Regions from separate parts of the Mesorhizobium sp. KR9-304 genome, predicted to be linked through region 1. Evidence: predicted binding sites of a transcription regulator. Region 1 holds the regulator's gene; each other region holds the start of a gene.
What was found. Region 1 encodes LexA, which represses DNA repair genes until DNA is damaged. Its sites were predicted from a motif close to TGTTCNNNNTGTGTTCNG; they were not measured.

Region 2: a site for LexA is predicted at 1,450-1,467, ahead of recA (recombinase RecA). Genes of this name have one in related genera too.
Region 3: a site for LexA is predicted at 1,523-1,540, ahead of ABLE71_RS09180 (helicase-related protein). Genes of this name have one in related genera too.

Annotation. Positions count from the first base shown of each region.
Region 1 covers NZ_JBDZDN010000002.1:98,297-101,571, reverse strand. Annotated here, with positions in the region: gene ABLE71_RS12725 (ComEC/Rec2 family competence protein) at 1-1,051, shown strand, start outside; gene lexA (transcriptional repressor LexA) at 1,045-1,761, opposite strand; gene glp (gephyrin-like molybdotransferase Glp) at 1,880-3,088, opposite strand; gene moaC (cyclic pyranopterin monophosphate synthase MoaC) at 3,085-3,275, opposite strand, start outside.
Region 2 covers NZ_JBDZDN010000003.1:604,868-608,142, forward strand. Annotated here, with positions in the region: gene ABLE71_RS19150 (pseudouridine-5'-phosphate glycosidase) at 1-275, opposite strand, end outside; gene ABLE71_RS19155 (carbohydrate kinase family protein) at 295-1,236, opposite strand; gene recA (recombinase RecA) at 1,523-2,617, shown strand.
Region 3 covers NZ_JBDZDN010000001.1:1,918,691-1,921,965, forward strand. Annotated here, with positions in the region: gene ABLE71_RS09180 (helicase-related protein) at 1-1,378, opposite strand, end outside; gene aqpZ (aquaporin Z) at 2,106-2,795, shown strand; gene ABLE71_RS09190 (beta-ketoacyl-ACP reductase) at 2,864-3,275, opposite strand, start outside.

The sequences.
Region 1 (3,275 bases):
CGACATGGTCGGCCTCGTCCCACCGGCCTCGGTGGCTATCCTTACGATCGCCCTATTAATTGCCACGATCTGCTCGACCTGGCTGCGCATCGCGGCAGTGCCGGTGGCGCTCGCGGGTCTACTGCTGCTTTTCGACCAGCCTCGGCCTGATCTTTTCATCGCCGAGGACGGTCGCCTGGTCGGGCTTGGCCTTGGCCACGGACGCATCGCCGTCAATCGCTCGAGGCCCAACGAATTCACCATCGACAACTGGAAACGCGCCTTGCGTGCGAGCGAGGTCGTGCGGCCGGAAGGGAAACAGGAGCGGGTGGCGGCGGCCAAGCCGAGCGAAACTGCTGATGGCAAATTGGCAGCTGAACAGCAGCACCCCCTCACCGTCTCGGTCCTTCGGACCTCGCCACCTCTCCCCCTGCCCGGGGGAGAGGAGCCGCCAATAGCCGGCGTCGCGACTTCTCAGAAACTGGGTTCCTCGCCCCCACAAAGTGGGCGAGAGGTGGCTCGGGCGAAGCCCGAGACGGTGAGGGAGGATTTCGCCTTGTGTGATGATCCCGTCAACTGCCCGGAAAGCGCCAGCCTATTGCAACGGCCAACCACCGACGGCTTCGTCTGCGCCGATGCGCTTTGCCTGGCCCGTCATCCCTCCGGAGCGATCGTCGCTCATGCGCTCGACGCCGAAGCAGCAATGGACGTCTGCGCCACTGCGAGCGTCATCGTCATCGATGATGCGGCGGCGAAGGGCGTCTGCCGCTGGAAGGATGTTCTGGTCGTCACCAAGCGCGACCTCGCGCTCAACAGCAGCGCCGCGATCACGTTTTCAGGTGAGGCCATCGGCGAAGCACCGCGCGTCGCCGCCACGATCGAATATGCAATCAGCCGGCCGTTCCGGCCCTGGCACGAGCAGCGCCGTTTCTCACGCGAGGCGCGGGGCCTCGCGCCCTATCGGCGACCGGACAAGCCAGCGACGCCGACCAAAGGCGCACCGGATTCGCCCTCCCTGGGGCCGGATCCTGCTTCACCGACCGAATCCGCTGATCCGAAAGATGCTCAGTAGCGACGGATCAGCCCGACCAGCTTGCCCTGCACCTTGACCCGGTCGGGTCCGAAGATGCGCGTCTCGTAGGCCGGATTGGCGGCCTCGAGCGCGATCGACGCGCCCTTGCGGCGAAAACGCTTCAGCGTCGCTTCCTCCTCGTCGACCAGCGCCACCACGATCTCGCCGGGGTTGGCCGTCGAGGCGTTCTTGATGATGACCGTATCGCCATCGAAGATGCCGGCCTCGATCATCGAGTCGCCCTTCACCTCCAGCGCGTAATGCTCGCCCGACGAAAGCATCTCCGGCGGCACCATGATCGCATGGGTCTTGTGCTGGATCGCGTCGATCGGCACGCCCGCCGCGATACGGCCCATAACCGGGACGGAGACCGCGGCACTCGCGTCATCGTCGTTGCTGGCGGAGCGCGCACGCGGCGCTTCATGATTTCGCCCATGGCCACCCTGGATGACGCTCGGCGAGAATTTCCTGGCCCCGTTGAGGCCCGGCGCGATCGAATCGGGCAGCCGCAGCACCTCCAGCGCGCGCGCCCGGTTGGGCAGGCGGCGAATGAAGCCGCGCTCCTCGAGCGCGGTGATCAGCCTATGGATGCCCGACTTCGACGCTAGGTCGAGCGCATCCTTCATCTCGTCGAAGGAAGGCGGAATGCCCTGCTCCTTCAACCGCTCGTGGATGAAGAGGAGAAGTTCATGTTGCTTGCGTGTCAGCATAGGAATTTCCCCCGGAATCAAACAGGAATCGAACGTCAAACAAAACCAGAACAAACACTATCTGTTCCAGTTGTGTTCCGCAACTGTTTAAATTTTAATGAATTCGTTGACGATTTGTTCAGCGTAACAGCAGCAGGAGGCAGGCATCGCCCGCCTTGGCGGCCGGCGCGTGGGGCGCTCGAACGACCAGCCCGCCAGCGTCGGCGAGAAGCTTCAGCATCGAAGAATCCTGCACCCCGAAGGGTGTGGCGAGGTATCCGCTTTTTGTTCGCGAGACGGCGGCGCGCACATAATCCTGGCGCGTGTCGTTGGCGGGCATCGGCGCGCCGAGCACGGCCTCGACGATACGGTCCTCGTGCGTGCGTCCGCCGAGTTCTGCCAGCAGCGGCTTGAGGAAGAGATGCGAGCAGACCAGGCTCGCCACGGGGTTACCCGGCAATCCGACGCAACGGGTATCTCCTAGCCGCCCGAACATCAGCGGTTTTCCGGGGCGCATGGCGATCTTCCAGAAGTCGAGCTCCATGCCGAGGCCGGTCAGCGCCTCCTGCACGAGGTCGTGGTCGCCGACCGAGGCGCCGCCGAGCGTCACGATCACGTCGGCGCCGGCGTCCATCGCTTGTCTCACCAGCGCCGAGATCGCCTCGACCTTGTCCGGCGCGATGCCGAGGTCGAGCACGCGCGCCCCGGCTTCGCTTGCGATCGCCGCCACGCCGTAGGCGTTCGACGCGATGATCTGGTCCGGTCCCGGCTTGCTGCCGGGCGCCAGCAGCTCGTCGCCGGTGGCGATGATCGCGACCAGCGGTTTTTTCACCACGGACACGGCAGGGTGGTTCGCCGCCGCCGCGAGCGACAGGGCGGCCGCGTCGAGCACGCGGCCTGTTTCCAGCAGCTTCTGCCCCTCCGCGAAGTCGAGACCGACCGCGCGGATGTGCCTGTTGGCCGCGACAGTCTCGAAGACCTCTATCGCGTCGCCGCCGAGCTTTCTGACATTCTCCTGGATGGCGATGGTATCGGCGCCCTCGGGCACCGGCGCGCCGGTGAAGATGCGCACCGCTTCGCCCTTGCTCACCCTGCCGGGAAACAGCTTTCCCGCCGCCGCCATGCCGATGACGGTCAGCCTTGCGGCAACCTGCGCCACGTCCTCCGCGCGCACCGCATAGCCGTCCATTGCCGAGGCGGGGAAGGGCGGCTGGGTCCTGAGCGCCGCGACGGGTTGCGCCAGCACCCTGCCTGCGGCCTCGGCCAGCGGCACGGTCTCTGCCGCAAGCGGTCCGGCGCCGGCGAGCAGGCGCGCAATCGCCTCGTCGACCAGCAGCAGTCCGGTCATTTTTTTGCCCGAAGTCCGGACCGGGAATCGGCCCTGTAGTCGCCCGACTTGCCGCCGGTCTTTTCGACCAGCCTGATGCCGGAGATCACCATGGCGCGGTCGATCGCCTTGGCCATATCGTAGATGGTGAGGCAGGCGACGGAGGCGGCCGTCAGCGCCTCCATCTCGACGCCGGTCTTTCCGGTCA
Region 2 (3,275 bases), on a different contig from region 1:
AGCTTCATGGCCCCGCTTGTCATGGCGAGTTGTTCGCGCTCGCCGTCCGACAGGCCGATCTTGATGCGGCCTGCCATGACGGCGATCGTCGCGGCAACCGCGCCCTCGTCGGCGATAATCTTCTCCACGTCCGCCGCCATCACGCTGTTATCGGGGTAGGGCATGCCGTGCGTGATGATGGTGCTTTCCAGCGCGACCACCGGCCGGCCCGCGCCAAGCGCGTCTGCCACCGCGGGCATGATGTCGACGAAGGGGCGGGCGGTATCGGGCGTCATGGCATCTCCGGATGCGGCCTCATCGCATTTCCTCGGGCGCCGACACAAGGGCCAACGCGTCAGCGAACGCTGCCCTCGAGAGCTCCGGCGTTGAGGTCGGGCTCTCGACAGCCAGCAGCGCCGCGGCCACGCCCTGGCGCAAAGCCTGGCTGAGCGGCAATCCCTCGAGCAGCGCCACGGTCATGGCGCCGGCCAGCGCGTCGCCCGCGCCGGTGACGTCGACGATCTTTCGCGGCGCCGGCGGCGCGATGGCAAGGACGTGGAATGCGTCGAACGCGATTGCCGTCCGGCTGCCTTGCGTGACGACGCCGCGCGCGAGCCCGCGCGCCTTCAGCCCGTCGATGATCGCCTCGACTGGATCGTCGCTACCCATGCCGGCCAGCGCTGCTGCCTCGCGGCGGTTCATGTAGAGGCAGGCCAGCGCAGGCAGGATGTCGGTGAGCCGCACCGCCTTGGCCGGCGAGATCGCGATCGCGAAGATCGGCTTTCCCTCGCCAAGGGCCGCCAGCCGCTGCAGCCCGGCGGCCGGAATGTTGGCGTCGCAGAGCACCGCGTCGGCGGCAGCCATCTCCGCACGCAGCTTCGCGCGCCTGAGCTGTTTCGGGAACGCGATCTCGTAGAGCGCCATGTCCGCCAGCGCCGCCACCACGTCGCCCTCGCTGTCGAGCAGCGCCGTGTAGCTGGGCGTCGCGCGGTCGAGGAACACGGCGGAGAGATCCGAAATGCCGGCTTGCGCGATTGCCCGCGCCACCGCATCGCCCACCGCGTCCCCGCCGCGCATCGAGACGATGGAGCCGCGCGCACCCAGTTGGACCGCGGTCCGCAGCGCGTTGAACGCGCCGCCGCCGACATCTTCGCGCATGGCGCCGGGGATCGACGCGCCCGGCACGAAGGTGCCAGTCATCCGGCCGCGCCTATCGACATGTGCGCCGCCCACGGCGAGGATGTTGTGAGATGTCATTTGTGGCCCGCGGCGCTTGCGCAATCCGCCCGGAGATTAGGTCGGCCGACTGCCACGGGCAACCGGAAGCGCCGAATCAGCGGCGGCCGGGATGCCGCCCGTCCGAGATTCCCGCCGGCGGCGTCAGGCGCGGATAGGCCGCAATAAAAGAACGAAACTTGAACGAATCGCATTATGCTAACTCAATCAGGTACATAGAGCCCCTTGCCAAATGAGAACAAAACGGGTACATAGCGTTGAAAGCAGCGAACGTTCCGGCCTTCATTGAGGATCAAGGGGTGATATCATGGCGCAGAATTCATTGCGGCTCGTAGAGGACAATTCGGTGGACAAAACAAAGGCTCTGGATGCCGCGCTTTCGCAGATCGAGCGGGCTTTCGGAAAGGGCTCGATCATGCGGCTCGGGGCCAACGAGCAGGTGGTCGAGATCGCCACGGTGTCGACCGGCTCGCTCGGGCTCGATATCGCGCTCGGCGTCGGCGGCCTGCCGCGCGGGCGCATCGTCGAGATCTACGGACCGGAAAGCTCGGGCAAGACCACGCTGGCGCTGCACACGGTCGCCGAAGCCCAGAAGAAGGGCGGCATCTGCGCCTTTGTCGACGCCGAGCACGCACTCGATCCGGTCTACGCCCGCAAGCTCGGCGTCGATCTCGAGAACCTGCTCATATCGCAGCCCGACACGGGCGAGCAGGCGCTGGAGATCTGCGACACACTGGTGCGCTCCGGCGCGATCGACGTTCTTGTGGTGGACTCGGTCGCCGCGCTCACCCCGCGTGCGGAGATCGAGGGCGAGATGGGCGATTCCCTGCCAGGCCTCCAGGCCCGCCTGATGAGCCAGGCGCTGCGCAAGCTGACCGCTTCCATCTCGCGCTCCAACACCATGGTCATCTTCATCAACCAGATCCGCATGAAGATCGGCGTCATGTTCGGCTCGCCCGAGACGACGACTGGCGGCAACGCGCTGAAGTTCTACGCCTCGGTGCGCCTCGACATCCGCCGCATCGGCTCGGTCAAGGATCGCGACGAGGTTGTCGGCAACCAGACCCGCGTCAAGGTCGTCAAGAACAAGCTGGCCCCGCCCTTCAAGCAGGTCGAGTTCGACATCATGTATGGCGAGGGCGTCTCCAAGACAGGTGAACTGGTCGATCTTGGCGTCAAGGCCGGCGTGGTCGAGAAGTCCGGCGCCTGGTTCTCCTACAACTCCCAGCGCCTCGGCCAGGGCCGCGAGAATGCAAAACTGTTCCTGCGCGACAACCCTGATACGGCGCGCGAGATCGAGATGGTGCTCAGACAGAATGCCGGTCTGATCGCTGAAAAATTCCTCGAGAACGGATCTCGTGAAGAGTTCGACGATGACGATGCGGCGGCCGGCGGCATGTGACCGGCCGGCAGACGATTGTGTTGCGTAACGGATCGCCGGCTTCTGCCGGCGATTCTGTTTTTGGGGTGGCCGGGTTGATTGCTGAACGTTGCCCGTCCGCAAGATCGAGAGGCCGTCATTGTCCCCTCAATTCCCGGGACGTGGATGGAATTTTTTGGAACACCGAGACCGGGATGTACCCCCCACGCGGGGGAGAAAGCGATTTCAACAGCTAAGTGCTGGAAGTGGAATTTTCGAAAGAGCTTTCTTCACCCCCCTCCGGCCTCCCGCATAATTCCTCCATCGCTCTCGCGGGAACCTGGTGCGCACCGGGTATCAGGGAGGGCGGCGGCGCCGGATCGGTCGCGCTAACGGTGGCGCGGCTGGGTGATGAGCCCTGAGGTCCGGGCCCTGACCGAGGTCGCGCGGTGAAAGAATTCGCTGCGTCCCCTCCAGGTGGGGCAAGCACGCCGGCGGGGCGCGGGAGACCGCGCCACGTAACTATAATTGAGAGGCTCGGCCCCGTGCCCCGCTTCCCGGACTCCCGAGCCCGTCGAAGGGCTCCAGCAATGGCCAGATGCGAAAGCAGGCGTGGCGATGATGAGACGCGCCGCGCCCCACGGAGGCCAGCGGAGGCAGCGAGCGCTCAACCGTGAGCGAAAGGAACGCGACCCATGCG
Region 3 (3,275 bases), on a different contig from region 1:
CCTGCCAGTGTGTCGGATCGGCAAGCCAGCCCGGCCGGTTGGACACGAAGGTCCATGTCCTGATCTGCGCGATGCGCTGCGACAGCGCGTCGATGTCGCCTTCGGCTGAATCGGCGCGGCGCACCTGTTCGGCCATGTAGGCCTCGTCGACATGGCCCTTGCGGGCGAGGTCGTCATACATGGAGGCGATCAGGTCGGCATGCTGGGCCGGTGCGATCTTGCGGTAGTCGGGCAGGGCGCATGCCTCCCACAGGAGCGCGACCCGCTCGCGTCCGACGGCGAGGTCGCGGATGACAGGATCCAGCGACAGATGTTCGAGCGCCTGCTGGTCCACCGCAGGCAGCGCCCGCGTCAGCCCTTCGACGGGCGCCGACGTCTCGATCGAGCGCTTGAGCGCTTCGAGGCTCGAGAAGTCGAAGCCGACCGTGCGCCATTGCAGCACCTTCACCGGATCGAAGTCGTGCGTCTCGATCTTCTTGACGAGTTCGTCGTCGAGCGGATCGACCTGGCCGGTCACGCCGAAGGTGCCGTCGCGCAGATGACGTCCCGCGCGGCCGGCGATCTGGCCGAGTTCGGCGGCGGAGAGATTGCGGTACTGATAGCCGTCGAACTTGCGGTTCTGCGCGAAGGCCACGTGGTCGAGGTCGAGGTTGAGCCCCATGCCGATCGCGTCGGTGGCGACGAGATAGTCGACGTCGCCCGACTGGTAGAGCGCGACCTGTGCGTTTCGGGTGCGCGGCGAGAGCGCGCCGAGCACGACGGCGGCGCCGCCGCGCTGGCGGCGGACCAGTTCGGCGATGGCGTAGACCTCGTCGGCCGAAAAGGCGACGATCGCCGAGCGGCTGGGCAGCCGGGTGAGCTTCTTCTGACCGGCATAAGCCAAATGGGAGAGGCGCGGCCGCGTCACCACCGAAATGCCTTTCAGCAGCCTTTCCAGGATGCCGCGTATTGTGGCGGCGCCGAGCAGCAGCGTCTCCTGCCGCCCGCGCAGATGCAGCAGCCGGTCGGTGAAGATGTGTCCGCGCTCGAAATCGCCGGCCAGTTGCACCTCGTCGATGGCGACGAAGGCGGCGTCGGTCTCGCGCGGCATCGCCTCGACCGTACAGACCGAATAGCGCGCGCCGGGCGGGACGATCTTTTCCTCGCCTGTGATCAGCGCAACCTTGTGTGCGCCGACCTTTTCGCAAACACGGCCGTAAACCTCGCGCGCCAGCAGCCTGAGCGGCAGTCCGATCACGCCGCTCTCATGCGCGACCATGCGCTCGATGGCGAGATGCGTCTTGCCGGTATTGGTGGGCCCGAGCACGGCGGTCACGTCGCGGCCCGACAGCACGAGCGGTCCGCGGGGCGGCTCATTCGACTTGGGATGAATGGTCATCGGATCGGAACGTGGCCTTTCTGGCTCTGCGTCTCGTTGGCGGCGATCTGCCCGCAGCGTCCGGGAGGACCTGTGAACACTTAGGGATTTGCGAGCGGGAGCGAAAGAGCAAAAGTACGCCCGAAACGGTCGCGAATTAAGTCTTGGAACGAGTCTGGAACGAATCAGCGACGAATCAGTGACTCGCCCTGATTCAGGTTTTGTTCGCCGCAAGATGTAGTCGGACTCCGTTACTCCCTCACCACATGCTGAATCGCCAAAATGACTCCGAAGTCGACTCCGTCCGGAATTGTACGACCGCGTTAACGATTGCGCAGCGGTCGATGCGCAAAGGCTCGGAGTCGAGCCAAACTTATGAAATCCTTAAGTTTTGCTGCCCGGATATGAAGCTGCCAATCCGGGCTTGGACCCCGTGGCGTTAACGATAGGCCCAAAGGCGGAACGAATCGGCGACGAATCGCTTTCGGGGAAGATTTCCCGTTCTGTTCGCCACAACATCTTGTGCCCGCTCGGGTCTCCCGGGCTATCGCCGCCGCCCGCGCGCCGACGCCTTCCCATAGGCGCGAGGTCGGCGTTAACCACTTCGTCCCGGCATGACACAGCCGGCAGAAATGCCGCGTCTGCAAAATAGCTGTGAGTTGTCCGCTCGCGGCCGCCTGCCGTGGGGAAGGTCGGTTGTCAGCACGGGCGAAGGGTGTTCACTTCGCGCGGGGCATCAGGAGGGATCATGTCTAAAAAGCTTCTTGCGGAATTTCTCGGCACGTTCTGGCTGGTGTTCGGGGGCTGCGGCAGCGCCGTACTGGCTGCGGCGTTTCCCGAACTAGGCATCGGCTTCGTTGGCGTCGCAATAGCCTTCGGCCTGACCGTGCTGACGATGGCCTACGCGGTCGGCGGAATCTCGGGCGGGCATTTCAATCCAGCCGTATCGGTCGGGTTGGCGATTGGCGGCCGCTTCGACGCCAAGGATCTGATCCCCTATGTCGTGGCGCAGGTGATCGGAGCTGTCGTGGCCTCGGCGGTGCTCTATGTCGTGGTGAGCGGCAAGGCCGATTTCGCCGGCATCGGCGGCTTCGCCACGAACGGATATGTCGACGCCTCGCCCGGCAAGTACGGACTTGCCTCCGCGTTGGTCATCGAGGTCGTGCTGACCTTCATGTTCCTGATCATCATCCTGGGCTCCACCCATGGCCGCGTGCCGGTGGGTTTTGCGCCGATCGCAATCGGACTCGCGCTGACGCTGATCCACCTGATCTCCATTCCGGTAACCAATACGTCGGTCAATCCGGCGCGTTCGACCGGCCCGGCGCTGTTCGTCGGGGGAGTCGCGCTGCAGCAGCTCTGGCTGTTCTGGGTCGCCCCGATCGTCGGCGCGGCACTCGCCGGCTTCGTCCACAAGACGCTGCTGGAGAAAGACTGACAGCAGCGGCAAGAAACGAAACGGCGCCTAACGGGCGCCGTTTCAGGCAGAGGTTTCAGGGCGCGCGCTCAGGCGAAATACTGGCCGCCGTTGGCTGATATCGTCGAGCCGGTGATGAAGCCGGCGTCGTCGGACGCCAGGAACACCACGCAGCGCGCGATTTCCTCGGGCTCGCCGAGCCGGCCGACTGGGATCTGAGGGATGATGCGCTCGTTGAGCACCTTCTCGTCGATCGCCTTGACCATCTCGGTGGCGATGTAGCCCGGGCAGATGACGTTGACGGTGATGCCCGCGCGGGCTCCCTCCTGCGCGAGAGCCTTGGTCAGGCCGATGTCGCCGGCCTTGGAGGCGGAATAGTTCGCCTGGCCCGCCTGGCCCTTCTGGCCATTGATCGAGGATATGGTGATGACGCGGCCGAACTTGCGGTCGCGCATGCCGCTCCAGACGGGGTGCGTCATATTGAAGACGCCGGAGAGGTTG